2 regions of the Caproicibacterium amylolyticum genome follow, and region 1 is predicted to be linked to the other one. Evidence: riboswitches for the same ligand, from Rfam matches in the RefSeq annotation. Region 1 holds a riboswitch; the other holds the start of a gene.

Region 1 (11,607 bases):
AATATGCCGCACTTGCAGAGCAGGCACAGCGGCTGATTCGCGAGCGGCTGCATCTGCTTGCCGGAAACGGTGGGGCGCAGGTGCTGTTTAATACACTCAGCTTTGTGCGGGATGACGTAGTTATACTGGACGGCTGCAACGCTTCTGCATTGCGCCTGCCGGACGGCAGCACAGCACCCGTGCAGAAGTGCGCGGATGGTACCGCCGTTGCCTATGTGACCGGGCTTCCGGCAAAAGGCTGTGCAAGCCTGCTGCCGTGCAGCGCGGAGCATGCGGAGAATCCGCTGCAGATTTCTGACAGCGGAATTGAAACACCGTTCTACTCTGTAAAATTTACAGCGGATGGCTGCTTTGCTTCTGTGTTTGATAAAGAAAATAATCGTGAAGTGCTGCAGCCCGGTAAATCGGCAAACCTGATGCGCGTTTATGAAGATAAGCCGATTTATTACGATAACTGGGACATTGATATTTTCTACAAAGAGAAATACTGGGATGTCACCGATGCGCAGTCCATCGAGTGGACGGAGCGCGGCCCGGTACGTGCAACATTACAGATTGAACGGAAATTTCAGGGCTCCCTCATTCGGCAGAAAATTCATTTTTACGCAAATCTGCGCCGCATCGACTTTGAAAGCTATGTGGACTGGCACGAGCATCAGCAGTTGCTGAAAGTGCATTTCCCGCTGGCGATTCATACAGACGAGGCAACGTTTGACATTCAGTTCGGAAACGTCAAGCGCAAAGTGACGCAGAACACCAGCTGGGAAGTCGCACGCTTTGAATCCTGCGGGCACAAGTGGGCGGACCTTTCCGAGGGCGGCTACGGTGTTTCCCTGCTGAATGACTGCAAGTACGGTCATTCCGTACATGACGGTGACCTTGCTTTGACACTGATTAAATCCGGCATTGAGCCGAACCCCACCACCGACCAGGAAGAGCATTTCTTCACCTACTCTTTGTACCCGCATAGGGGTTCCTGGCAGGAGGGCGAAACCGCCAAAGAGGCGGCAAAGCTGAACCAGCCTGCTTATGCCGTGCAGGGCGGAGAGAGCCTGAACAATTCGTTCCTTTCTGTGGACGCAGAACACGTTATGCTGGAAACCGTAAAGCAGGCAGAGGACGGCACCGGCACAGTTGTGCGTATTTACGATTACCAGAATCAGCGCGGCCCAGTTACCATCACTGCGGCGGTGCCGATTGCGTCGGTTACCGAGTGCAATCTGATTGAAGAGGAACAGAAAGCGGTTCCGTATGACGGAAACCGCTTTACGTTCCACATTGACCCGTACGAAATCAAGACCTATAAGATTCAGTTTGCCACAGAGTAAGACAAATCAAAACAAGAGCCGCTGCGGTGGTAAAAGCAGCGGCTCTTGTTGGCTTTCAGTAAAGTTTTCGCCAACCTTGTTCACAAGGCTGTAGGGTTTGGGGCAAAGCCCCAAGATCTTTCTCTTGACCCGTAAAGCCCTTTGTGTGAAAAAAGCAGTACACAGCAGCATCCTCTGCGGCGGGCGAAGCCATGCCGTAAAGAAGCTGCGCTGCGGAAAGCAACTAAAACCCTTTTGCTTTCCAGGCAGTAATCTGCTGCTGCAGCGTGCTTTGCAGTTTGTCAATGCCTGCTTCGCGAAGTTCCTGCAAAAACAGCGGCAGAATTTTATTTGGGTCTACCGTGCCGGTCATCAGCGATGGATAGTATTTTTCGGTGACACGCACAACTGCGGCGGCCTGTGCCGCGGAGCTTGAATCCGAAATATCCGGTGTGAATCCGAGTGCTTGTGAGCGTACCGCCTCTTTGTTGAATTTTCGGTAAGCATCCCATTTGTTGACCGGGTCATTCACTGTGGTGTAAAGAATGAACCAGTTTCCCTGAGTGTACTGAATGCCGCGGTAGCCGCTGTCCAACCCAATGACCTGATGCTTTTCAGACAGGCGGTAGTGTGTACCTTCAATTCCGTAATTCAGCATATTGCGCACTTCTGCGTCTGTATTCAGGCAGTTCAGGAAGCGCACACATTCTTTAGGATGCTGTGTGTGCGCGCTGACGGACATGATGCCGCCGCGTGTGGATTCGGAAGTGATGACGGAGGGAGAAACCTGCTGGCACACCACCGGATAGCCAAGATTGTTTGCCCAGGTGGAGTCTGAGTACGGTCCGCCGGAACCATTGTGCCACAAAACGGTGTAATTTTTCAGGTCATCGCTGTTGGTTTTAAAGGCGGCGTCCGCATTGATATAGCCGAGTTTATAGTAACGGCGCAGGGTGTGCAGCACCTGTTTTGCACAGTCAGTTTCATAGATGTTGACAATTTTAAGACTGGTGTCAGAGGACTTGACCATCAGCGGAATGTTGTGATTGACGATGTATTCGTAGCCGTCTATGCTAAAGAAATTCTCGGAGTTGCGGTCCAGTGCCATGGGGATGCACTGCGGCTCTGCCTGCTTTACTTTTTTTAGGATTGGCTCCAGAGATTCCAGCGTCCTGTACTGCTTTACGTCAATGCCGTATTTTTCTGCGAGTGCTTTGGAATAAATCCAGAGATCAGGGGTGGCAATTTCTTTGTTGGTGGGAATGCCGTAGGTTTTGCCGTCGATTTTAATGCCTGTCCAGAAAAGCGGGTCAATCGCGTCGTACATTTTCTTTCCAGTAGTTTTTAAGTAAGAGGTCAAATCCAGCCATGCGCCCTTGCGGGCATTGCCGACAAAGTCGCCCTGTTGGCTGGAGGTGAAGGCAATGTCGAAACTGGTGCCGGAGTCGATAATTGCGGAAAGCTTGGTAGTGTAGTCGTCCCAGTCGATATAGTTGATTTTGACCCGGACACCGATTTTTTTCATCAGCAGTTCGTTGAGTGCATTGTTTACGGCGGTAAGGTCCTTGCCGGCCGGCCCAATGGTGTAGTATTGCAGCGTAACAGCGGAAGCTGAATTTGACGCGGCAGTGGATGCAGCAGCCGAGGAAGAAGCGGCTGTTTCCTGCCCGCAGGCTGCAGCAGCGGAAAGGATCGCGGCAGAAAGAATACAGGCAAGTGCTTTTCGCAGTTTCAAAAAGAATCCCCCAGTAAATCGAAAATTATATAGTTTCATGTTATAGAAATATTATAAATTTTGTGTTAGTTGATGTCAATCAGGAGGCAGAAATGAGCAAACAGGAAAAACAAAATTTGTTCCGACAGCAGGCACAGCAATTAGTGGAAAAGATGACGCTGGAGGAAGCAGCTTCGCAGCTTCGTTATGACGCGCCTGCAGTGGAACGCCTGCATATTCCGGCCTGCAACTGGTGGAATGAAGCACTGCACGGGGTGGCACGCGCAGGCACCGCCACGGTGTTCCCGCAGGCGATTGCGATGGCCGCTGTTTTTGATGAAGCGGAAATGTCTGCTATGGCGGATATTATTGCCGAGGAGGGGCGCGCCAAGTACAATATGCAGGCCGCTGCAGGTGACCGGGACTTGTACAAAGGTCTGACTTTCTGGTCGCCGAATATCAACCTTTTCCGTGACCCGCGCTGGGGCAGGGGGCAGGAAACTTACGGCGAGGATCCATTTTTAACAGCGCGGCTTGGCTGTGCCTACGTGAAAGCCCTGCAGGGGGACGGTGCTTACCTGAAAGCTGCTGCATGTGCAAAGCATTTTGCAGTGCACAGCGGCCCGGAAGCGACCCGCCACGGCTATGACGCTAAAGTCAGCCTGCACGACCTGTGGGATACCTATCTGCCCGCTTTTGAAGCATTGGTCAAAGAGGCGGATGTTGCAGGTATCATGGGTGGCTATAACCGCATCAATGGTGTGCCGTGCTGTGCAAATCCGCAGCTGCAGAAGATTCTGCGCGGAAAGTGGGGGTTTCACGGATATTTTGTTTCAGATGCGTGGGCACTGCATGACCTGTACCAGTTCAGCCCCTTGACCGAGGGACCGCTGGATACTGCACAGCTTGCTCTGCCCAATGGCTGCGACCTGGACTGTGGGGATACTTATCCGCATATCATGGAAGCGTTTGCAAAAGGAATGGTTACAGAAAAGGACATCCGCACAGCGGCAGAACGCCTTTTCACCATCCGCTTTGCACTTGGCGAATTTGCACAGGACTGCCCATATGACAGTATTCCGTTTTCAGAAGTAGATTCAGCGGAACACAATGCAGCTTCTCTGCGTATGAGTGAAAAATCCGCGGTGCTGCTGAAAAATGACGGCCTGCTGCCGCTTTCGCTGAAATCCCTGCACACCATCGGTGTAATTGGCCCGAACGCAGACAGCATTGAAGTCCTGCGCGGTAATTACTGCGGTACGGCATCCCACTGGGAAACCAACCTGCGCGGGATTCAGGACTATGTGGGCGGCAGCGCAAGGGTGCTTTATGCGCAGGGCTGTCACCTGTACAAAGATAATGTGATGGATTTGGCACAGCAGGATGACCGCCTGAGCGAGGCCGCCGCCGTAGCTGCTGCTTCAGATGTAGTGGTTCTCTGCCTTGGATTGGACCCGACCATTGAGGGCGAGCAGGGGGACGCCGGAAACGAGTTCGCGGCAGGCGATAAAACAGACCTGCGCCTGCCCGCGCCGCAGCGCCGCCTGCTGCAGGCGGTGTGTGCAAGCGGCAAGCCGGTGATTCTGGCGGTAAACAGCGGCAGCGCACTGGACCTGCGCTTTGCACAGGAACACTGCACGGCAATTTTGCAGCTGTGGTACAGCGGCGCACACGGCGGCACCGCGCTGGCACGGCTGCTGTTTGGTGATGCGGTGCCTGCCGGACGTCTGCCGGTCACGTTCTATGAAAATACGGACGACCTGCCGCCGTTTGATGATTACGGCATGGCGGGGCGCACCTATCGGTATTACCGCGGAACACCGCTTTATCCGTTTGGATACGGTCTTTCCTACAGCCGTTTTGCGTACAGCAATTTACAACTGGAAAAGGACACGCTTGTGTCCGGCGAAAGCCTGCGCCTGACTATAGAGGTGCAGAACACCGGTGCTGTAACAGCAGATGAGGTAACGCAGATATATCTTGGCAAAGAGCAGCCGGGTGAACTGGACCCGGCTTACAGACTGTGCGGCTTCGCGCGGACAGCTTTGGCTCCCGGCGAAATTCACCGCCTGACCTTTGAAATTCCTGCGGTTTCTTTTTACAGTGTGGATGCACAGGGGCAGCGCCGGTTTGAGGCCGGAAACTATGTCGTTTATGCCGGCGGACATCAGCCGGACGAGCGCAGCCGCGCGCTGTGCGGCAGCGAGGCACTCAGCTGCCGCATATATATGCGTTAAACTAAAAAATTCCTCTCCAGAAGTCTTGAAATTTCTGGAGAGGAATTTTGCATTACGGATGTTTTTCTTCCGGTACAGCCTGCACAGCGGGCCATTTGATGGTGCTGTCCTTATGGAAAGCACCTGCTATGCCGTGAAACAGCAGATTGTACATAGTGCTGCGCTCTTTGCTGCCGGAGGGCAGCCGTTCGTCAATGATGCGGACAGCAAAGTTCAGCGTGGTTTCAATGATATAAGTCCACAAAATGTCAGAATTGACGTTCAGCACAGACTGATTTTTCTGGATCAGCTTGATAAAAAACGGAAAAGATTCATTTTGCCCTTCTATTACTTCTTCTGTGTAATAAGAAGAGTGCCGGAACTGTACGTAAAACTTTGCGTGAAAGCCGTTTTCCAGCCAGTAGTTCAGGTAGGCTTCCCACAGTGCGTTTGCATTTTTTTCAAAGTTAAGTCCTTGAAAAGGAACTTCGTGCAGAGCAGCGTCAACTCTCCTGTCAATATAATAAAGGCACTGCAAAAGCAGCTCTGATTTCGTTGCGAAATTATTAAAAATGGAGCCTTCTGAAATGCCTAACTCGGTGGCTATTTTTGCGGTGGAAACTCTCTCAAGACCATGTTCGCCAACATAGCGAATGGCAGCTTCCAAAATACTGTTTGGCTTAATTTCTTTTCTTCTCATAAAATTAATGATACCCCTTGAACTTGTATTCGTCAATATATGTACGGCAGAGTTTTCAATTTGGAAACAAAATTCAAATCATACTTTTTCTGTAAAATTTAAACTTGCCGTTTCTATTTAAAGCTGTTTAGCAGGATATAGTGCGTAGGCATTGATTATAAAGCGGAGGAATTTGCAAAATTACAAGCTTTGTGAGCGGTAATCCAGTCAGTCGGAAAAATTCGCTTGACAGTTCGTTGGTGCGCGGCTATAATAAGCACAACTGAATAAAATATCTTCGGGGCAGGGTGAAAATCCCTATCGGTGGTAAAGCCCACGAGCCGCAAGGCATGACTCGGTGTGATTCCGGGGCCGGCAGTTAAAGTCTGAATAAAAGAAGATTTGCGTAAGCAGTGTTTCTGTGTTTATGCCTGTATTTTCTGCTCTGAAATGGTTTTCTATCATTTCAGAGCTTTTGTTTTTTACAGGCAGAATGCATGGAAAAGCTGCTTCTTGGAAATGCCCTGAACGATTCTTGTTCAGGGCATTTTTCTGTACAGGAGTGGTTCTATGACGGATGAAGCATACATGCACATGGCGCTGGGGCTTGCACAAAAAGGCTGCGGCCGTGTCAACCCCAACCCAATGGTCGGCGCGGTGATTGTCAAGGATGGCCGAATAATTGGTCAGGGGCACCACCAGCAGTACGGCGGCTTGCACGCAGAGCGAAACGCACTGGCAAGCTGCAGCGAATCCCCGCAGGGAGCAGAGCTTTTCGTTACGTTGGAGCCTTGCTGTCACTGGGGGAAAACGCCGCCCTGCACGGATGCCATTCTGGAAAGCGGTATCCGGCGGGTTGTGATTGGTTCCGCGGACCCCAATCCGTTGGTGGCGGGAAAAGGGGTGCGGACTTTGCGGGAACACGGAATTGCTGTAACGGAGAATGTGCTTCGCGGGGAGTGTGACCGCCAGAATGAAGTTTTTCTGTATTTTATTCAGAAGAAAGTTCCGTTTGTTGTGCTCAAATATGCCATGACGATGGATGGGAAAATCGCGGCGGCTTCCGGACTTTCCAAGTGGATTACCGGGGAAGAAGCACGCAAAAGAGTGCATCAGGACCGGAACCGATATGCAGCGGTTCTGGTGGGTGCCGGTACGGTGTTGGCAGATGACCCGCAGCTTACCTGCCGCCTGCCGGAGGGAAAAAATCCGGCGCGGATTATTTGTGACACACATTTGCGCACCCCGCTGACCGCGCAGGTGGTTGCTACGGCAAAAGAGACCCGCACTATTCTTGCCACCTGTTGTGCAGAGAGTGACCTGCAGCAGCCGTACCTCGCTGCAGGCTGTCAAGTGCTGGTGCTGCCGGAACGGGACGGCCGTGTGAATCTGCGGGCACTGATGCAGGAACTGGGCAGGCAGGAACTGGACAGTGTCCTGCTGGAGGGCGGCGCCGCCCTGAACTGGTCTGCGCTGCAAAGCGGGATTGTCAATAAAGTGCAGGCGTACATTGCGCCAAAGCTGTTTGGCGGTGCAGCAGCAAAAAACCCGGTGGGCGGCTGCGGCGTGCAGTCCCCACAGGCAGCGTTCCAACTGTCCGAACCGTCGGTTGAGCGGCTGGGAAGCGACCTGCTGCTGGAAAGTCAGGTGATATCGTGTTCACAGGAATCATAGAGGAGATTGGTACAGTGCAGGCGGTGCGAAAGAATGCGGCTTCTTTGGCACTCACGGTGCAGGCACACAAAGTCCTTGCCGATATGCAGGAGGGGGACAGCATTGCTGTGAACGGCATCTGCCTGACGGTAACTTCATTTTCGGCGGAATCTTTTACCGCGGATGTGATGCATGAAACGCTGCTTTACACGACATTTGCTCGTCTGCACAGCGGCAGCCCGGTGAATCTGGAGCGGGCCATGCAGGCAAACGGCCGTTTCGGCGGGCACATTGTGGCGGGGCATATTGACGGCACTGGCACGATTCTGGCAGTGCAGAAGGATGATAATGCCGTTTGGTACACCATTCGCGCCGGAAAGGACATTATGCACTACATTGTGAAAAAAGGTTCTGTTGCCGTGGATGGAATCAGCTTAACGGTGGCGGAAACTGCCGATAATCGTTTTCAGGTATCGATTATTCCCTATACTGCCGCCTGCACCACGCTGGGACTGTGCCGTGTGGGTGACACGGTCAATTTGGAAACCGACTGCATGGGAAAGTACATTGAAAAACTGCTGCAGACCCCCGCACCGCAAAACGGTGTTACGCAGGCATATCTCGAAAAATTCGGATTTTAGGAGGGAACAAAATGTTTACATTCAGCACGATTGAAGAAGCAGTTGAAGATTTAAAGCAAGGCAAAGTGATACTGGTTACAGATGATCCGGGCCGTGAAAATGAGGGAGACTTCATCTGCGCGGCAGAGTTTGCCACAACAGAAAACGTCAATTTCATGGCGACGCATGCAAAAGGACTCATTTGCATGCCGATGAGCGAAGCATACTGCAAAAAACTGCAGTTTCCGCAGATGGTGGCCAACAACACAGACAACCACGAAACCGCTTTTACTGTTTCAGTGGACTATGCCGGAACAACGACCGGTATTTCCGCTGAGGAACGCGGCATGACCGCCAGAGCGTGTGCGGCACAGGATGCAAAGCCGGAGGATTTCCGCCGCCCGGGGCATATGTTCCCGCTGTTGGCTAAGAAAAACGGTGTGCTCGAAAGAAATGGCCACACGGAAGCAACCGTTGACCTGCTCCGGCTTGCCGGTCTGAAAGAATGCGGCTTGTGCTGTGAGGTCATGCGGGAGGACGGCACCATGATGCGTACCGCGGAACTGAAAGAACTGGCACAGAAATGGGACCTGAAATTTGTTACCATCAAAGCTTTGCAGCAATACCGAAAAGTGAATGATCAGCTGGTGGAACGGGTCGCTGTGGCAAATATGCCGACAAAGTACGGAATGTTTACGGCATACGGCTATGTAAACAAACTCAATGGCGAACACCATGTGGCGCTGGTCAAAGGGGAAGTCGGCAACGGTGAGGACTTATTGTGCCGGGTGCACTCCGAGTGCCTGACGGGCGACGCTTTCGGCTCGGTTCGGTGTGACTGCGGCCAGCAGTTTGCTGCGGCAATGCAGCAGATTGAAAAGGAAGGACGCGGCATTCTGCTGTATATGCGGCAGGAGGGGCGCGGCATTGGCTTAATCAACAAGTTGCGCGCCTATGAACTGCAGGACAAGGGCATGGACACGGTGGAGGCAAACCGCGCTCTCGGTTTTGCGGATGACCTACGTGAATATTATATCGGTGCGCAAATCCTGCGGGATTTGGGTGCCAAAACTCTGCGTTTGCTTACCAATAATCCGGATAAAGTCTATCAACTTGCGGATTACGGCATGAAAATTACAGAACGAGTGCCAATCCAGATGCCCGCAACAAAATATGACCTTTTCTATCTGCAGACAAAGCAGACAAGAATGGGACATATTTTGCAGTATTGATTATCAGAAAAGGAGCAAAGAATTATGCGTACATATGAAGGAAAACTGGTAGCTAAGGGAACAAAAGTCGGCATTGTTGCCGCAAGGTTCAACGAATTTATCACATCCAAACTTTTGGGCGGTGCGCTGGACGGTTTGCGCCGGCATGATGTGCAGGAGGAAAATATTTCGGTGGCATGGGTGCCGGGCGCGTTTGAAATTCCGCTGATTGCTTCCAAAATGGCGAAAAGCGGGAAGTATGACGCGGTTATCTGTCTTGGCGCGGTCATTCGCGGCAGCACCAGCCATTATGATTATGTTTGCAGTGAAATGTCCAAGGGAATTGCGCAGGTGTCGCTTACAAGCGGGGTTCCGGTGCTGTTTGGCGTGCTGACTACGGAAAACATTGAACAGGCGATTGAACGCGCAGGCACCAAGGCGGGCAACAAGGGCTTTGAATGTGCCGCAGACGCTGTGGAAATGGTCAACTTGATTCATGAACTGGAAGCTTAAATTCTAATGCAAAAAAACAGGCGGGTATCTCCAGAGGGGGTACCCGCCTGTTTCTGTTAGGTATAAAGTTTTACAGAAATAAGCAGAGAATTCTATTGCATATGTAAAATAAAAACATTAAACTATAAATGTAATTTTTATAAAAGAAGTCAATATTGCAAAGGGAGAGAGCAGCATGGATATAAAAGAACTGGTCAGCAAAATGACATTGGAAGAAAAGGCAGGACTATGCTCCGGCGCAGATTTTTGGCATACAAAGGCAGTACCGCGGTTGGGCGTACCTTCCATGATGGTGAGTGATGGCCCGCACGGCCTGCGCAAGCAGGACCTGCAGGCAGACCACTTGGGTATCAACGAAAGCATTAAGGCAGTCTGCTTTCCGGCGGGCTGTGCAGCCGCGGCTTCTTTTGACAGAAACCTGCTTTACAAGATCGGCGAAACGCTTGGAAATGAATGTCAGGCTGAAGGAGTCGGCGTGATTCTCGGCCCGGCGGTCAATATTAAGCGTTCCCCGCTTTGCGGACGCAATTTTGAATATTATTCTGAGGACCCATACCTTGCTTCTGAACTTGCGGCAAATGAGATAGAAGGGGTGCAGAGCAAAAATGTCGGCACCAGCCTCAAGCATTTCTTTGCGAACAATCAGGAGCACCGGCGCATGAGCAGCAGTTCCGAAATGGACGAGCGCACCGCACGGGAGATTTACCTTGCCGCGTTTGAGGGTGCGGTAAAGCAGGCGAAGCCCTGGACGGTGATGTGCTCCTACAACCGCATTAATGGTGTTTATGCCGCACAGAACCGGAAGTCACTGACGGATATTCTTCGCAAAGAATGGGGCTTTGACGGCTTTGTGGTCAGCGACTGGGGCGCCGTGAATGACCGCGTACCGGATTTGGAAGCAGGGCTGGATTTGGAGATGCCGACTTCCTTTGGACTAAATGACGAAAAAATTGTGCAGGCAGTTCAAAATGGTACGCTGAAAGAATCTGTTCTGGACCGTGCGGTGGAGCGTATCCTGACACAGGTGCAGCGTTTTGAACAGCACCGCGACAAAACAGCTGTGTTTGACAGGGAAAAAGACCACGCACTTGCGCGCAAAGCTGCGGGGGAATGCATGGTGCTGCTCAAAAATGATGCAGAGCTTCTGCCGCTTTCCAAAACAGCAAAGCTTGCGTTTATCGGCGAATTTGCGGCAAAGCCGCGTTATCAGGGCGGCGGCAGTTCGCACATTAATTCCAGCCGCGTGGATTCCGCATGGGGACTGGTGCAGGAAAACTGCGGGGAGTACCCGAACATTTCCTATGCACAGGGCTACGACACCAATACAGACCAGATTTCAGCGGACTTGCAGCAGCAGGCGGTGCAGGCGGCAAAGGAAGCAGACACAGCGGTCATTTTTGCGGGATTGCCAGACACCTATGAATCAGAGGGATACGACCGCACCCATATGCGTCTGCCCGAAAATCAGGCTGCACTGATTGAAGCAGTGACTGCGGCAAATCCGCATACTGTGGTGGTACTGCACAACGGCTCGCCAGTGGAAATGCCGTGGCTTGACCGTGTGCAGGCAGTGCTGGAAGCTTACTTGGGCGGACAGGCTGTCGGCGGTGCGCAACTGGATGTGCTGTTCGGCGCGGTCAATCCCAGCGGGCATCTGGCGGAAACTTTCCCCAAAAAACTGGAGGATAATCCAT
Region 2 (11,607 bases), 1.1 Mb from region 1:
TAAATTCTTTAATAAACCGCGCTAAGTGGATTAATAATACCGTACTCCTTATTTTCAGCGTCATCCATAAAACTGATAGCCTTACCGGCACCCAGTGCAACGCAGATATCCGCATCCTCCGCAATATGAACCGGCATTTTTACTTTGTCTGCAAGGTATTCACTTAGACCGAACAGCTTAGCCGAACCGCCGGTCATAACAACGCCGTCCACATAAACATCGCCCAGAAGCTCAGGCGGCGTTTTTTCCAACATTTCCTGCAGAATGTGTGCAATTTCAGCAGCCGGATCAAGCATCGGCGCAACCAGTTCTTCACTCGTTACATCGACCCATGCGGGCAGACCTGTATTGGCATCCCGACCTTTGATGCGGCACGCCAAAGGTTCCGGACGCTGCAGCACGCCGCCGACCGCGACTTTGCAGCTTTCCGCCATGCGGTCACCGATAATTAAATCATATTTGTTGCGTACATAACGAATAATTGCCTGGTCAAATGCAAAACCTGCTACTTTGATGGAACGTGCGATGGACAGACCGCCCAAAGAGATAACACCCATATCTGTTGCACCCGCACCAACGTCAATTACCAGTGAGCCATGCGGATTGGCAACGTCCACGCCGGCACCCATAGCCGCCGCCACCGGTTCATCGATGGAATAAACGCGGCGCACACGCGCACGACTGACGGAATTAACGATAGCGCGGCGCTCCACGCCGGTAATCTGGCACGGCAGACTAACTACCGCACGCGGCATTACGTGCGTGTGCATCAGCTTGCTTCCGCCCAACTGCTGAATGTAATAATTCACCAAATAGCGTGCAAGCTCAAAATTTGAAATAACGCCCATTGTCAGCGGATGAATCACTTTGATTTTATCACTGGTGCGCCCCAGCATGGCAAAAGCATCGCTGCCAACCGCCAGCACCTCATCACTATCCGCACGAACCGCAACCACTGACGGCTCGTTTACAACCATGCCCTTGCCCTCAACGTAGATTTTGACCGCGTATGTACCAAGGTCGATTGCTATATCGGTACCGAGCACATAATCACATCCAATCTGTAAAATAAATCGCTCTGCTATGCGAATCCTGCTGTTAATGGCCTGTCCCAGTACAAGGTGCCAACTGCAGGAAGAAACCTTCTCACATTTTTGCCGTACAGTTTATTATAATATAATCTACTGCTATTTTCAATCCTTATCTGTCGCCGGCTGCGCTTCTGCAGCTGCCACGCAGATTACCTGTTCCGCGCCCATGCGAAAAAGTTCCTCCGCACAGACAGACAAAGTCGCACCAGTCGTAACAATATCGTCTACCAAAAGGATTCGCTTGCCTGCCGCATTTGGCAAAGCTGCATACGCGCCCTGCACATTTTCATAGCGTTCTTCCGCGGAAAGCAGATGCTGTACGCGGTTACGCCGTATCTTGCGCAGCAAACGACCGTAGGGAACTTCAAGCTTTTGTGCCGCCGTTTTAGCCAACAACTCACTCTGGTTGTAACCGCGCCGCATTCTGTGCCAGCGTGTCATTGGAACCGCTGTGACACAGTCAAAGGCAAAGTCTGCGCAGGATTCTTTTAGAAGTATTGCCAGCTGATTCCCCAAAAATACACCAACGGAGGGTTCATCTCCAAACTTGAACCGAAGCATTGCATCCCGTACCTTATCCTTGTATGGATAAATTGTATAGCAGGGCAGCGTCAGTTCATCTGCACAGAAAAGTTCCTTTCTATGCAAGATAGGCTGAACATTTGTGCAGTCGCTGCAAGTCTGCTCACCGTGCCGAATGACCTCACCGCAGAACGGACACCGTGGCGGGAAAAAAATGTCTGCCAGTCCAGATAAATCATGCGTTTTCATCGAAAATTGCCTCACCGGTCAGAAATTCCCGCAAACCAGAATAGCGGCGTGTACGGCGATTGTTTTCAACCATCATACGTACAGTCTGTTGTGTGCCAACCAGAATCAGCAGCTTTTTTGCGCGCGTAATCGCTGTATAAAATAAATTTCGATAATACAGCGGGCGCGGACCCGGATACATCGGCATAACTACCGCTGGAAACTCACTGCCCTGACTTTTGTGAACGGTCAGCGCATAGGCAAGTTCCAATTCTGCAGCAGTTTCCAACTCATAGGTTATCACTTTGTCATCCATATCCACCGTCAGCGCAGAAGCGGCTTTGTCAATTTCCCGAATGATGCCGATGTCGCCGTTGTAAACACCTTCACCGATCGTACCGTCACTTTTCTCCCAACTAAGGGTATAGTTGTTCTTGGTTTGCATCACTTTGTCGCCTTCGCGGAAAAGACGGCTATTGATTTTAATTTCCTTTTTCCCTGCGGCGTGCGGGTTCAGCACACCCTGCAGCACGGTATTCAGCTGTACCGTACCCAACTCCCCTTTGCGGCTGGGCGACAGCACCTGTATATCCGTCATAGGCGAAAACTCATAAGTAGCAGGCAAACGTTTGCTGCAAAGCTCCTGTATGGTCTGTGAGATTTGGGTGGGTTCCGTACGCTGCATGAAAAAGAAATCATTTTTGCAGTCATTAAGTACCGGAATTTCTCCAGCAATGATTTTGTGTGCATTGGTAACAATCAAACTTTGCATACTTTGGCGAAAAATGTGGCGCAGCTGCACCACTGGCAGCATTTCAGACGCAATTAAATCTCCCAGCACATTGCCGGGGCCAACGCTCGGCAACTGGTCGCAGTCCCCCACCAGCACCAGCCGGCAGCCCATGGGCAGCGCCCGCAGCAGCGCTTCAAAAAGGCAGATGTCCACCATGGAAAGTTCGTCGATAATCAGCGCGTCACACTCCAGCGGCTTCTGCTCATTGCGGGCAAAAACAGGACTGTCCGTTTCGTCCCATTCCACCTGCAGCAGGCGGTGCAGGGTTTTTGCTTCCTCACCGGTCAGCTCGCTCATACGTTTTGCGGCACGTCCGGTCGGCGCTGCCAGCAAAACCTTTTCACCCTTTTTCTGCAAAATACGAATGATAGCATCCAGTGTCGTTGTCTTGCCTGTACCTGGGCCGCCGGTCAGCACCAACAGGCCGTGCGAAAGTGCCGCCAAAATAGCTTCCTTCTGCTCCGGTGCATATGCAATTCCAAGTTCCGCTTCAAATTTGTCTACCGCTTGCTCCGCATCTGGAATCGGCTGGCTGGGGTACTCCATCATCATTTGCAGACGTGCAGCAGAAAAAACTTCTGCATGGTACAGGCGCGGCAGGTAAACCACCCGACGGTCATGAATCGTGCAGGCAACAACGCTGGCCTCATGCTCCAGTTCATCATAGCTTTCATGCACCTGTTCCGGTTGAATGCCCAACATAGAAGCGGCGGTAGCCAGCAGCTTATCCTGCGGCAGATACGTATGACCGTTATTGACATTGTGCTGCAAAACATACAGAATTCCCGCCCGCACCCTGCACGGGTCATCTGCCGGATGTTCCAGTGTTTCCGCAATCGCATCCGCCCGCTGAAAACCGAGGTCTACATCCTCCACACACAAGCAATACGGATCCTGCCGCACCTGTGTGACCGATTCCGGGCCATAAACACGATAAACCCGCACAGCTTCTTCTGGGGTTACTCCAAATTCCTTCAGACCAAGAATCACTTCACGAATACCGAGTTTTTGGCGATACTCCTCTGCAATCTGCTGTGCTTTCCGTTTCGAAATGCCGCTTATCTGTGAAAGCCTGTCCGGTTCCTTTTCCAAGATTTCAAGCGAATGTTCCCCGAAGGTTTCTACAACCCGCTTTGCCATAGCACGCCCGATTCCTTTAATTGCACCGGAGGAAAGGTACAGCAAAATTGCTTCGGAAGTTGTGGGCTGCATCCGTTCGTAAATCTGCGCGCTGAACTGCCGCCCAAAAGATGGATGCTCGGTCCATGTACCGACAACGTGGAGCTCGTCCCCTGGCTCGGCAGTGGGCAGGGAGCCGACCACAGTTGTCAGCTCCTCCCCATTATTCAGTTCCAGAACGGTATACCCATTCTTTTCGTTTCGGAACGTGATTCGTTCCACAGTACCTGCCATTTCCAACAGCGTTTGCTCTTCCATTTACACTTACCCCCGGCCTGTTCCCGCACATATGTGCGTCTTACTCTGTTTCAGTATACCGCACTTTTTCCATGTTTGCAAATACTTCTCCGCTGCAAATAGAAGTACCCGGCTTACCATGCAAAAAAAGCGTGCACAGACGCTTGGTGTCGCTGTCCATGCCTTCATCCACCACCAGCAGCTCTTTCTGTGCGAAGCCCTCTGCTTCACGCAGGTTATCCCTCGCGCAGCGAAGTTCATACTCTACATCCTCCTGGTGGCCGGAAAGATGCAGCACCAGCACCAGTGTTCCCTTTTTCCCGCCGGTGCGGTAGAGAATGTGCATCAGCCACTGCATTAGGCTGCACAGCCCGACCACTGCCAGCAAAACAATTATCACCTGACCCGCAGCCATAAAAAATCACCTCTTTACAATGTATGCAAAGAGGTGATGGATGCGCACAAATTTATTGAATTGAAAGAAAATAAACTTTTAGCCCGTACACCAAAAGTTCCGCCCGCCCTTTCAAGGGCGGTAGGTGTGGGCAAAGCCCACGGCCTTGGCTCTTGACCTTAAAGCCCCTTACTGTAATACAAAAAAAGGTACATAGCAGCGCTCCCCTGCGGCTGCGAAGCCACGCCGCAAAAAAGCTATCCTGCAGGCTCCCAAGCCCGCGAACTCTTCTGAAGATTAAGGGCTTTACGGGCAAGAGCAGGCCATGGGCGCCGCCCACATCCGCAGCCTTGTGAACAAGGCTGGCGAAAACTTTATCGTATAGACTAATTAATTCAGCGCTTTTTTCAGTTCATCAACGCGGTCGGTCTTCTCCCAGGAAACGCCCAGGTCTTCACGGCCCATCTGACCATAGCTTGCAAGCTTGCGGTAAATCGGCTTGCGCAGGTCAAGGGTACGGATAATTGCAGCCGGACGCAGGTCAAAGACCTTTTCCACAGCAGCTGCCAACTGGTCATTGGTGTACTTGGAAGTACCGAAAGAATCCACCATGATGGATACCGGGCGAGCAACGCCGATTGCATAGGCAAGCTGTACTTCACACTTCTTTGCAAGGCCTGCGGCTACAATATTCTTTGCAACCCAGCGTGCCGCGTAAGCAGCAGAACGGTCAACCTTTGTCGGGTCTTTGCCGGAGAAAGCACCACCGCCGTGACGGCCGTACCCGCCGTATGTATCGACAATGATTTTACGGCCGGTCAGTCCGGAATCGCCGACAGGGCCGCCAATTACAAAGCGTCCGGTCGGGTTCACATAGTATTTCGTGTTTTCATCCAGCCATTTCGCAGGAATCGTTGTCTTAATGACTTTTTCAATCATATCCTTGCGAATCTGCTCCAACGTAACATCTTCATCGTGCTGGGTAGAAAGAACAACTGCTTCTACACGAACCGGTGTGTCACCATCGTATTCAATGGTAACCTGTGTTTTTCCATCAGGACGCAGGTAAGAAATGCTGCCGTCTTTACGCACCGCGGCCAGCTTCTTGGAAAGCTTGTGAGCCAGAGAAATTGCCAGCGGCATTTTTTCTTCTGTCTCGTCACAGGCAAAGCCAAACATCATGCCCTGATCGCCTGCGCCAATGAGGTCATCCGCGTCAGAAGCACCGTTTTTTACTTCATAGGACTCGTTGACACCCATGGCGATATCCGGTGACTGTGCATCAATGGAAGTCAGAACACCGCAGGTATTGCCGTCAAAACCGTAAGATGGATTGTTGTATCCAATGTCATTCACAACACTGCGCACGATTGCAGGAATATCCACATAGCATTCGGTAGAAATTTCGCCCATTACATGAACAACACCCGTGCAGGCGGTTACTTCGCAGGCAACGTGTGCATTCGGGTCTTTTGCAATGATGTCATCCAAAATCGCGTCAGAAATCTGGTCGCAGACCTTGTCGGGATGTCCTTCTGTAACGGACTCAGAAGTAAAGAAATGTTTTGCCATTTGTTAGAACCTCCTAAATTAATTACCCGGTAAAATGAGCAACAAAAAAAGCACGACCCGGTGAAATGCGGACAGCGCTTTATCTTTCGATACCTCATCTATCGGCTTCACCGCAGGATTTGGCACCTTACTTTCGTAGGTTGCCGGACATCATAGGGCCTGTTCCCTCCGTCACTCTTGATAAGGGGTGATAATATTAAGTTTTGCTACAGTCAGCAGTATAGCATAAAAACACAAAAAGAGTAAATAAACAAAATCAAGAAATTGTCAAAAATCGCGACAAATTATTCTGTTTACTCAAATTCTCACTTCACACGTCCATGTAAAATCGGGCTGACGTATTTATACAGCAGAAATGTAATCAGCGAAACCAGAACTGCCTTAATCAGATTCAGCGGTGTTGTTGCCAGCAGAACAAAAGTTGTAAGGTCTGTGATACCGCTGTTTACGGAAGTACCCATCTGAATCAGCGACGCCATCGGCAGGTGAAATGCTGTGGCATAAACTGGCAGCAGAACGAACGCATTAATCAGCGCACCCACAACAGCCATCACTACAGTTCCCACACCCATGCCAATCAGCGCTGTTTTGCGGTTCTTGTGCATACGGTAAATCATTGACGCTGGCACCACCAGTGCGCAGCCAAACAAGAAGTTTGCAAATTCGCCAATACCGGCGGTCTGGGTTCCACCGCCAAGAATCATGTGCAGAATTACTTTGATTGCTTCAATGACTGCCGCCGCAGCCGGCCCCAAAGCAAAGCCGCCCAACATGACCGGCACTTCGCTGAAATCCAGTTTGTAAAACGGCGGCAAAAACGGCAGCGGAAACTCAAATATCATTACCACAGCCGCCAGCGCGCCAAGCACACCAATTACTGCAATGCTGCGCACATTTGTCAATTTTGCTTTTTTCAGGGTAGTTGTTTCACTCGCCATAGTTTCTCCTTCTGAGACATGGAATGGATTTAAAAACGCCCCGGTGCATAAAATTACACCGGGGCGTAGATTATTCCACATCTTCTACCATCCGGACTTTAACCGTTGGCTCCGGAATCTGACCGGAATCTGCGGCTGACAACCGCTCGCGGGCTAACAGCAAAGCTGCATTACCGCCGGTGGGGAATTTCACCCCGCCCCGAAGAATTATTCAATTACAAGTAACAGTATATGCGATTCTGCATCCGCTGTCAAGTCCAGTCCTGATATTTTTGCGGAATACTCTGATTCACGACTTTTTTTGCATAGCCGGGTGTAAACTCACCATCCGTTTTTTCCCATGTCCGGCTTTGCTGTGCCATATAATCTGTTAAATTTTTCAGCATCTGCACGTGAATGTTTTTTCCCTCTGTTTCATAATAGGTAACAGTTGGTTTAAATTTCATGTCAGAAAATTTTACTTTTCCGTTTGCATTCTTCTCATATGTAACCGTCAGCTGACCGCCAATCAGATTCTGTGAATTTTCCTGTGTTGAAATTAGGTTGCCGAATGCATACATAACCGGACAAACAGCCCCGTCACTTTTTCTAGGCAACATCGTCCTCTGCTGAAGGACCATAGATGGTTTGCAATACCGTTCCACTATTGTGCACTTAACAATATAACAGAAAAAGGCAAATAAGCAATAAAAAAAGCCCCGCCTTTTCAGGCAGGACTTCTTATTTAACCAAATTACTCGTTAATCGTGGAAACAACGCCAGAGCCAACAGTGTGGCCGCCCTCACGAATGGAGAAGCGAAGACCTTCCTCGATAGCGATAGGAGCAATCAGCTCAACGTTCATTTCAACGTTATCGCCAGGCATGCACATCTCAGTGCCTTCCGGCAAAGTGATAACACCTGTTACGTCAGTTGTACGGAAGTAGAACTGAGGACGATAGTTATTGAAGAACGGAGTATGACGACCGCCTTCATCCTTAGTCAAAACGTAAACCTGACCCTTGAATTTTGTGTGCGGATGAATTGTGCCGGGCTTGGACAGAACCTGTCCACGCTCGATGTCTTCACGCTGAATACCACGGAGCAGAACGCCCACGTTATCGCCAGCCTGAGCAAAGTCCAGAGTCTTACGGAACATCTCCAGGCCGGTGATAACGCTCTTCTTGCGCTCGTCGGTCAGGCCGATGATTTCGATTTCTTCGCCAACCTTAGCTGTACCACGCTCAACACGGCCGGTAGCAACTGTACCACGGCCAGTAATTGTGAATACATCCTCAACAGGCATCAGGAAGGGCTGGTCAGCCTTACGGTCAGGAGTCGGGATATAGCTGTCAACAGCTGCCATCAAGTCAAGAATCGGCTTGTACTCAGGAGCGTTAATATCAGTAGAAGTGGATTCCAGAGCCTTCAGAGCAGAGCCACGGATAATCGGAGTGTCATCGCCCGGGAAGTCGTATTCGTTCAGCAGGTCGCGAATTTCCATCTCGACCAGATCAAGCAGCTCAGGATCATCAACCTGATCGCACTTGTTCATGAATACAACGATATAAGGCACGCCAACCTGACGGGAGAGCAGGATATGCTCACGAGTCTGAGGCATCGGGCCATCAGCAGCGGAAACAACCAGAATAGCGCCGTCCATCTGAGCAGCACCGGTAATCATGTTCTTGACATAGTCAGCATGGCCGGGGCAGTCAACATGAGCGTAGTGACGGCTTGCAGTCTGATACTCAACATGAGCGGTATTAATGGTAATGCCGCGCTCACGCTCTTCAGGAGCGGAGTCGATGTTGGAGTAATCTTTGAACTCTGCATCGCCATCAAAGCTGAGCACCTTGGTGATAGCAGCGGTCAGAGTAGTTTTACCATGGTCAACGTGACCGATGGTGCCAATGTTTACATGAGGCTTGGATCTGTCGAATTTTTCCTTAGCCATTGGAAGTTCCTCCTTTATTTTTCAATCGTTTTTCCCTGTTAAGAATGCAAATATATTTTAACAAGATTACAGGGAAAAATCAAGCAGAATTTGAGATTACTCGTCCTTTTTCGTACGGGCGGTAATAATCTTGTCAGCGATATTCTTCGGCACTTCAGCATAGTGGTCAGGTTCCATTGTAAACTGGCCACGGCCCTGTGTCTTAGAACGCATGTCGGTTGCATAGCCGAACATTTCAGAAAGCGGAACCATAGCATGAATCTGCTGTGCGCCATGGATAGCATCCATGCCTTCAATCATGCCGCGGCGGGAGTTCAGGTCACCGATAACGTCGCCCATATACTCATCCGGTACCGTAACAGTAACCTTCATGATCGGCTCCATGATGACCGGATCAGCCTTGCGCATAGCATCCTTAAATGCCATAGAACCGGCAATCTTAAATGCCATTTCAGAGGAGTCAACTTCATGATAAGAGCCATCATACAGTTCAACTTTGACATCAACAACGTTGTAGCCAGCTACTACGCCGCTGAGCATTGCACCCTGAATACCAGTATCAACAGCAGGAATATATTCCTTCGGGATAGAGCCGCCAACTGTAACGTTGTCGAACTCATAGCCCTCACCCGGGTTCGGGAAAATACGAATCTTAACATGACCGTACTGACCTTTACCACCGGACTGACGTACATACTTGCAGTCAACATCGGAAGGCTTGCGGATTGTCTCTTTATAAGCAACCTGCGGCTTACCAACATTTGCTTCCACGTGGAATTCACGCATCAAACGGTCAACGATGATTTCCAAGTGCAGTTCGCCCATGCCGGCGATGATGGTCTGGCCTGTTTCCTCATCGGTGTAAGCCTTGAAAGTCGGATCTTCTTCAGCCAGCTTTGCCAGAGCGATTGTCATCTTCTCCTGGCCAGCTTTCGTCTTCGGCTCAATGGCAACACGGATAACAGGATCCGGGAACTCCATGGATTCCAGAATAACCGGATGCTTTTCATCACAGAGTGTATCACCAGTCGTTGTATTCTTCACACCGATAGCAGCAGCGATATCGCCTGCATAAACGGTTTCCAAATCCTGACGATGGTTTGCATGCATCTGCAGAATACGGCCGATACGTTCGTCACAATCCTTTGTGGAGTTGTAAACAGTATCGCCGGCATTCATTTTACCGGAATAAACGCGGAAGTAGCACAACTTACCAACAAACGGATCAGTTGCAATCTTAAATGCAAGAGCCGAGAAAGGCTCTTCATCAGATGCATGGCGGTCTTCTTCCTCACCAGTATCCACATTTGTACCGCGGATAGCCGGGATGTCGGTCGGAGCCGGCATGTAGTCAACAATCGCATCCAGAAGTTTCTGAACACCCTTGTTCTTATAGGAAGTACCGCAGGTAACTACAACCAGCTTGTTGTTAATGGTTGCCTTACGCAGAGTAGCAACAATCTCGTCCTTTGTAATTTCTTCGCCGGAGAGATATTTCTCCATTAAAGCATCGTCCTGCTCAGCAACGTGCTCAATCAGAGAAGTGTGGTACTCTTCTGCCTTTTCACGCATGTCTTCCGGAATTTCTTCCACGCGCATGTCCTTGCCCATTTCATCATAATAGATATCTGCTGTCATGGAAACAAGGTCAATGATACCGCGGAAAGAGTCTTCTGCGCCAACCGGCAGCTGAATCGGCACCGGTGTGCAGTTCAGACGTTCCTTCATCATGTCAATAACATTGTAGAAGTCAGCGCCCATGATATCCATCTTATTGACATACGCCATGCGCGGCACGCCGTATTCCTCAGCCTGACGCCAAACAGTCTCAGACTGCGGCTCAACGCCGCCCTTTGCTGCGAAGACGGTTACAGAACCATCCAGCACACGCAGGGAACGTTCAACTTCAACTGTGAAGTCAACGTGGCCGGGGGTGTCAATAATATTGATACGATAATTTCTGTTCTTATCGGGGTCACCAAAGAACTCGCTGTGAGTCCAAAAGCAGGTCGTTGCAGCGGAAGTAATGGTAATGCCGCGCTCCTGCTCCTGTGCCATCCAGTCCATGGTGGCTGCGCCGTCATGCACTTCACCGATCTTGTGGTTAACACCGGTGTAGTACAGGATACGTTCAGTTGTTGTCGTTTTACCAGCATCGATATGAGCCATGATGCCGATATTACGAGTGTGATCAAGTGATACCTGCCTAGGCATTAATTACCCTCCATTCGTTCTGCAAACGCCTGCAGCATTACCATCTGTAATGTGCAAAAGCTCTGTTTGCTTCAGCCATCTTATGCGTATCATCACGCTTCTTGGCTGCGCCGCCTGTACCGTTAACAGCATCCATAATTTCTCCTGCAAGACGCTCTTTCATGGTACGCTCAGAACGCAAACGGGAATACGCTGTCATCCAGCGCAGGCCCAGAGTCTGCCGACGCTCAGGACGGACTTCCATAGGGACCTGATAGGTTGCACCGCCAACGCGGCGTGCCTTAACTTCCAGAGAAGGCATGACATTTTCCATGGCAGCCTCAAAAACCTCCAGAGGTTCTTTTCCGGTCTTCTCTTTAATAATATCGAAAGCGCCATAAACGATCTTCTGGGCTACGCCCTTCTTACCGTCAATCATGATATTATTCACGAGACGTGTGACTAACTTCGAATTATACAGCGGATCGGGCAGCACGTCCCGCTTCGCAATATTGCCTCTTCTT

What was found. Region 1 has a riboswitch for FMN ahead of ribD (bifunctional diaminohydroxyphosphoribosylaminopyrimidine deaminase/5-amino-6-(5-phosphoribosylamino)uracil reductase RibD). Riboswitches for the same ligand answer to the same signal wherever they lie in the genome.
Region 2: linked by a shared signal. The riboswitch ahead of H6X83_RS08070 (ECF transporter S component) and the one ahead of ribD (bifunctional diaminohydroxyphosphoribosylaminopyrimidine deaminase/5-amino-6-(5-phosphoribosylamino)uracil reductase RibD) in region 1 are both predicted to bind FMN.

The regions. Positions count from the first base shown of each region.
Region 1 covers NZ_CP060696.1:581,850-593,456, forward strand. The annotation lists gene H6X83_RS02595 (alpha-mannosidase) at 1-1,328, shown strand, start outside; gene H6X83_RS02600 (ABC transporter substrate-binding protein) at 1,552-3,042, opposite strand; gene H6X83_RS02605 (glycoside hydrolase family 3 C-terminal domain-containing protein) at 3,135-5,258, shown strand; gene H6X83_RS02610 (TetR/AcrR family transcriptional regulator) at 5,311-5,937, opposite strand; FMN riboswitch at 6,207-6,322, shown strand; gene ribD (bifunctional diaminohydroxyphosphoribosylaminopyrimidine deaminase/5-amino-6-(5-phosphoribosylamino)uracil reductase RibD) at 6,487-7,590, shown strand; gene H6X83_RS02620 (riboflavin synthase) at 7,605-8,210, shown strand; gene H6X83_RS02625 (bifunctional 3,4-dihydroxy-2-butanone-4-phosphate synthase/GTP cyclohydrolase II) at 8,222-9,421, shown strand; gene ribH (6,7-dimethyl-8-ribityllumazine synthase) at 9,446-9,913, shown strand; gene H6X83_RS02635 (glycoside hydrolase family 3 C-terminal domain-containing protein) at 10,089-11,607, shown strand, end outside.
Region 2 covers NZ_CP060696.1:1,679,385-1,690,991, forward strand. The annotation lists gene mreB (rod shape-determining protein) at 9-1,046, opposite strand; gene H6X83_RS08050 (ComF family protein) at 1,194-1,862, opposite strand; gene recD2 (SF1B family DNA helicase RecD2) at 1,849-4,071, opposite strand; gene H6X83_RS08060 (hypothetical protein) at 4,112-4,465, opposite strand; gene metK (methionine adenosyltransferase) at 4,835-6,016, opposite strand; SAM riboswitch class I at 6,108-6,203, opposite strand; gene H6X83_RS08070 (ECF transporter S component) at 6,322-6,954, opposite strand; FMN riboswitch at 7,030-7,165, opposite strand; gene H6X83_RS08075 (hypothetical protein) at 7,206-7,553, opposite strand; gene tuf (elongation factor Tu) at 7,688-8,890, opposite strand; gene fusA (elongation factor G) at 8,987-11,104, opposite strand; gene rpsG (30S ribosomal protein S7) at 11,142-11,607, opposite strand, start outside.